Robertmurraya sp. FSL R5-0851: one gene and its partner. The protein of the gene in region 1 interacts with the protein of each later gene in a pairwise test. Links are inferred from orthologs where the notes say so. Each region holds a gene or a part of one and is shown on either strand. Other genes may lie near its edges.

Evidence for each region.
Region 2: the proteins of def (region 1) and asd interact in binary tests that used the Escherichia coli proteins (3 or more experiments, as listed by UniProt). The link is inferred for Robertmurraya sp. FSL R5-0851 from one-to-one orthologs.

The regions. Positions count from the first base shown.
Region 1 is NZ_JBBOOE010000001.1:1,533,255-1,536,346, reverse strand. What follows is about bases 44-2,798. They hold def (peptide deformylase), read right to left. Parts: upstream 1,787-2,798; coding sequence 1,301-1,786; downstream 44-1,300. Other genes in these bases: priA (primosomal protein N'), read right to left, coding at 1,853-2,798; fmt (methionyl-tRNA formyltransferase), read right to left, coding at 354-1,304; rsmB (16S rRNA (cytosine(967)-C(5))-methyltransferase RsmB), read right to left, coding at 44-357. In the rest of the region: more of rsmB, read right to left, coding at 1-43; more of priA, read right to left, coding at 2,799-3,092. UniProt on the Escherichia coli protein: Removes the formyl group from the N-terminal Met of newly synthesized proteins. Requires at least a dipeptide for an efficient rate of reaction. N-terminal L-methionine is a prerequisite for activity but the enzyme has broad specificity at other positions.
Region 2 is NZ_JBBOOE010000001.1:1,636,092-1,639,268, reverse strand. What follows is about bases 216-3,055. They hold asd (aspartate-semialdehyde dehydrogenase), read right to left. Parts: upstream 2,242-3,055; coding sequence 1,189-2,241; downstream 216-1,188. Other genes in these bases: dpaB (dipicolinate synthase subunit B), read right to left, coding at 2,506-3,055; dapG (aspartate kinase), read right to left, coding at 216-1,156. Outside these bases: more of dapG, read right to left, coding at 1-215; more of dpaB, read right to left, coding at 3,056-3,105; dpaA (dipicolinic acid synthetase subunit A), read right to left, coding at 3,107-3,177.

The DNA of each region.
Region 1 (3,092 bases):
CATCCCAGATATCCCTTTATGACCTCTCTTTTTAGCAATTTCCACGGCCTCATGAATGGCTGCACGGTCAGGAATTTTATCTAAATAAAGCATTTGATATAACGTCATTCGCAGTAGCTGCTTCACCCAGTTTTCAAGCTTTTTAGGGTTTTTAATAAAAGGCTCTAAGTAATAATCAAGAGTCATTTTTCTTTGTAATGTTCCGTAGGTTAATTCCGTTAACAATCCAATGTCCTTCGTGGCAATTTGATTCTTTTTAATCACATTGTTTAAAAGTAGATTGCTATATGATTGATTTTTTTCGATTTGCTCTAGAATGGTTACAACACTTTCTCGAACATTTGATTTTTCTGTCATTCGTTAACTCCTATACGATCTCCAACCTTTAAAAACGAACCTGCCCCTCGTAAAAATTGATCAGCTGTCATTTTCTTTTTACCAGAAGGCTGGAGCTCAGTCACTTTAATCGCTGTATCATTTCCAGTAGCAACGACAAATCCATCTTCCTCAATTGCAATTATTTCTCCTGGAACTGCCTTTTTCACTGCCTTAACTTTCGTCGCCCACCAAAGTTTCATCACTGAGTCAGAAAGATGAGTGTAAGCGACTGGCCATGGGTTCATACCCCTAATATGGTTGTAAATATCTTCGCCTGGTTTAGACCAAACAATTTTCTCTTCCTCGCGCTTTATATTATAAGCAAATGTTGCTTCTTTTTCATTTTGGGGAATTGGATCTAATTCTCCCTTAATCAGTCTTGGCAATGTGTCTAACAATAACTTAGAACCTGCCTCACTTAGCTTATCATGCAAAGAACCAACCGTATCTATTTCTGCAATTTCAACTTCTACTTGCGTCAAAATATCCCCTGCATCCAGCTTTTCAGCCATATACATGATCGTAATTCCCGTTTTCTCTTTTCCTTGTATGATGGAGTAGTGAATGGGAGCCCCACCACGTAATTCTGGTAACAGAGAAGCATGAACATTTATGCATCCGAGTGGTGGCACTTCTAAGAGTTCCTTCGGTAAAATTTGACCGAACGCCGCCGTTACGACTAAGTCAGGCTTTAAGCTCAATACTTGATCCAAGTCCTCTCTTACACGAATCTTTTCAGGTTGAAGAACAGGAATACCATGTTTTTCCGCTTCCACTTTCACAGGAGGTGGAGTGAGTACTCTTTTTCTTCCAACTGGGCGATCCGGTTGTGTCACAACACCGATCACTTCATATCCAGCTTCTATCACACTTCTTAATATGGGAACAGAAAAATCAGGAGTACCCATAAACACTATTTTTGTCATTCGCTTTCGACTCCCTCTAACTCTTCTTCAGTCAAATATCTTGTCACTTTTGATGTAAATAGGATGCCATGAAGATGATCGATTTCATGAAGAATCGCACGTGCTAAAAAGTCTTCTGCTTCGATCACAAATGCTTTTCCTTTTCGGTTTCGGGCTTTCACTTTTACAAAATATGGTCTGGTTACTTCTCCGTAAACCCCTGGAAAACTAAGACAACCTTCCGGGCCTGTTTGTTCGCCGGACACTTCTAATATTTCAGGGTTAATTAGTTCAATCGTGCCTGATTCATCGTCTATATCAACGATGGCAATCTGTCTTGCTATGCCAATTTGAGGGGCTGCAAGACCTACCCCATCGAATTCAATCATCGTATCGTACATATCGTTTAGTAGCTTTTCTAGTTTTTTATCAAATACCGTTACTCTCTCACATTCTTGTTCAAGTACCTCTGCAGGATGAGTAACTAGCTTCTTTACCGTCAAAATACTTCCTCCGATTTTTTCATATTTATCACTATTCTCTACGAAAACAACCCGCTTCATAACCAGCTACATGAGAATATAAGGATTCACGTCTGTAGAAATGGTTAACCCGGTTGTTGCAGATTCATGCTGATATTGATCAAGTACCGTTTTAATGGCACGACCTAACTGTGGCTCACGTTTGTATTTTATCAAACATTGGTACCTATATCTATTTTTGATTCGAGGAATTGGTGAAGCGACAGGTCCTAGAACAATCGCTTCTGGAGAAAGACTATTCCGAATGTATCCGGTAATCTTCTCTGTCACCGACACTACCTTCATCAAATTCTCATGGCTTACTGTGATCAGGGATATATAGTAGAAAGGTGGATAATGATGAAGCTTTCTTATTTGCATTTCCCTTTCATAATACAGATCATAGTCCTGTTGAGAGGCAAACTGAATGCTGTAATGCTCTGGTGTATAGGTTTGTACAATGACTTCCCCTGATAGCTCATGTCTTCCAGCTCTTCCACTTACCTGTGTTAGCAGCTGAAAGGTTTTCTCAGATGAACGGAAATCAGGGATATGCAGCATCGTATCAGCTGAAAGAACTCCTACGAGCGTAATCTTAGGAAAATCTAATCCTTTTGCAATCATTTGCGTTCCTAACAGAATATCTGCTTTTCCTTCACCAAAATCAGTTAACAGCTTTTCATGCGCCCCTTTTTTTGAAGTTGTATCCACATCCATCCGGATCACTCTTGCCTCTGGCAACACTTTGCCTAGTTCTTCTTCAATCTTCTGAGTACCTGTTCCAAAATAACGAATATACTCTGATTGGCATTCCGGGCATTGTGTTGGAACATGCGACTCATAACCACAATAATGACACTTCATTCGCTCGCTGAATTTATGATAGGTTAATGAAATATCACAATCTGGACAGTTCACAACATATCCGCAGTCTCTACACATCACAAAGGAGGAATGTCCTCGCTTGTTTAAAAACAATACCGTTTGCTCCTGTTTATCGAGTCTATCTTTCAATTTTTCCATTAATGCTCTTGAAAACATGGATCGATTTCCTTCACGAAGCTCTTCTCTCATATCCACAACTTCAACATGAGGCATCGGTCCACTATTCATCCGGCTCGGCAAATTTAAAAGCTCAAACACACCTTTTTTTGCACGAGCAAATGATTCAAGTGCTGGAGTAGCACTTCCTAATACAACCGGGCAGCCATATTTTTTGGCACGTTGTATCGCCACATCTCTCGCATGATATCTTGGATTTTCCTCTTGCTTATAACTTGTTTCGTGC
Region 2 (3,177 bases), 100 kb from region 1 along the record:
CCTTAACAAGAACCCATATCGTTGTATGACTATCAGCCGATTGAAGAATACGAATTCCATTTTCAGAAAGTGCTGAAACAATCTTTGAAGTTACTCCAGGAACACCTGCTATTCCTGCACCCACAACAGAGACCTTTGCACAATTTTTCTCAAACTCAGGCTCATGACCCAAATCACGAAGAACTGTTAGTGCTTTATCTGTCATTTCACTGGATACCGTGTAAACCACTCCATTAGGTGAAATGTTTATAAAATCAACACTAATCTTCTCATTGGCCATTGACTTAAACACTTCAGCTTGAAGGTTATACTGACCTTTTTTTGCAAGTACCTTTATTTGAGTAACTGGTGACAGATGGGCAATTCCCGTAACCGTCCGTTCTTTTATATCACTTCCACGATGATCATTCGAAATAGAAGTTACAAGCGTCCCTTCACCATCCGAATAGGTAGAGCGAATCCTGATTGGTACCTTCGCTTGCATAGCAATTTCAACCGCTCTTGGGTGAATAACTTTGGCGCCCTGATACGCCATATTACATACTTCTGTATACGTAACAACCGAAAGTGGTCTAGCATTTTCAGCAATTCTAGGGTCTGCTGTCATAATTCCTTCGACATCTGTAAATATGTCGATAACCTCTGCTTTTAAGGCTGCTCCAAGTGCTGCAGCTGACGTGTCACTTCCTCCACGTCCAATCGTTGTAATGTCACCATTTTGAGCGGCACCCTGAAAGCCTGCAACTACTACTACATCATGTTGTTCCAGTTCTTCAATCACACGCTCACACTTCATCTTAATAATCTTTGCATTTGTATGGTCATCAGTAGTTAGAAAACCTGCTTGCGCACCAGTTAACGAAGTCGCGTTAACCCCTGCTTCAAGCAGTAAGTTGGAGAAGACCACACTCGAAATGGCTTCCCCACATGATAGTAATAAGTCTTGTTCACGTTTAGATATTAGACTCTGTGCACCGCCGATTAAGGATAGCAAAGTGTCTGTTGCATATGGATCACCTTTTCGACCCATAGCCGATACCACAACCACTACTTTATACCCTTCAGCTAATGCATTTTTAATATGTCCAATTGCAAGATTTCGACTTTTTTCATCTTTTACTGAAGTGCCACCGAATTTTTGAACAATCATTCTCATTGTTACACCTCTAGTTATACAGCTTTAAATTTCTATTTTACAATACCTAACTTCACTAAACTTTCTGCGATTTGGACTGAGTTCCATGCAGCTCCTTTAAGGAGATTATCTGATACAACCCACATATGGAAGCCTTTTTCATTGTCCAAATCCTTACGAATACGGCCAACAAACACATCATTTTTACCAACACAATTTGCAGGCATTGGATATAATTGGTTTTCTGGGTCATCTTGAAGTACGACTCCTGGTGCATTTTCAAGTAAGTTCTTCACATCCTGAGCCGTTACACCCGCTTGGTCTACTTCAACAAACAATGACTCAGAGTGACCTGTTGCAACTGGGAGACGGACGCAAGTAGCTGCTACTTGGATTTCTGGTAAGTGCATAATTTTCTTTGTTTCATTGATCATTTTCATCTCTTCATACGTAAATCCGTTTTCTTGGAATTTATCAATTTGTGGAATCGCATTAAAAGCAATTTGATAATGTTTCTTATCAGATTTTACTGGTAAGATTTTTGGTTCGTAATTTTCATTAGATACAATTGCTTTTGTTTGCTCGTACAACTCTTCCACTGCTGCCGCACCCGATCCAGAAACGGCTTGATACGTTGAAACGATAATTTTATTTAAACCATATTGCTTACGAAGTGGTTCTAGTGCTACGACCATTTGGATCGTAGAACAATTCGGATTAGCAATAATTCCTTTATGTTCATGTAAATCCATTTCATTGACTTCAGGTACAACAAGAGGAACATTTTCATCCATGCGGAATGCACTTGTGTTATCTACAACAATAGCACCATGCTTAACCGCTTCTGGTGCTAGTTCAAGTGATACGCTTCCACCTGCACTAAATAACGCAATATCGACCCCTTCAAAGCTCTCTGGCTTTGCTACTTGAACCGTATGTTCTGCACCTCTAAAAAGGACTTTACTACCTGCTGAACGTGGTGATGATAATAACGTTAATTTTGAGATTGGGAATTCTCTATTTTCAAGAGTTTGAATCATTTGTTGACCTACTGCTCCTGTTGCTCCCACAACAGCTACATGAAATCCTTTTTCTGATAATGCCATTTCGTTATTCCCCTTCCAGTATCTCTAAAGATCGATATGAATTCTAGTAAAACATTTATCACATTATTAAAAACATCAACATGTAATAAATGTCCTTTTTACCGCCATTCTGTTCCATGGCTATATAATAACATCTATTTTAACATATTCATGCATTAATGAAGTACATTTTTTATTTAAGCCGTGCAAAGGAATCTATTTTTCCTTGTAACACGGCTTTTAGTCTATTGCTAGAATTGGATGAGGGCATATTACCTCTATTGTCTATTGTGCATCTTTATACCTTTCAACGAGTACTGGTTGAATTTGTCGGCCAGAAAGAGCAGCCTCCACTGTATCAGCTAGCATAGTCATACGCGCGACTAATGAATTTGGCTTTTTAATTGGGTCATCTTGACCGTATGGAATAAAATATATATTTTTGGTCGCCATCAATCTCATTAAATTGACGCCATTTAAGCCAAGTGCATCATTTGTGGAAATCCCTAATACAACGGGTTTTCCATTTCTTAACGTCGCTTTTGCAGCCATTAACACTGGAGAATCAGTCATCGCATTAGCAAATTTACTCATTGAATTTCCAGTTAGTGGAGCAATAATCATGCAGTCCAATGGAATCTTTGGTCCTAACGGCTCTGCACCAACAATGGAATCAATGGCTTTATTTCCAGTTAACTTTTCAATTCTTTCAATCCAATCCTCACCTTTTCCAAAGCGAGTAGTTGTATTTTTCACGGTGTTTGTTACCACCGGTAATACTTCTGCACCAGCATTGATAAGATTCTCGATTTCTGGATACACAGCATCATACGTACAGTGAGAACCCGTTAAACCGAAGCCGATTTTTTTCCCTTGTAAGCTCATGTTACTTCCCCTTTCTTGATTGCATATCATCTAACAGCAGTTGAGAAAGAACGTTTGCTAAAATTTGACCTG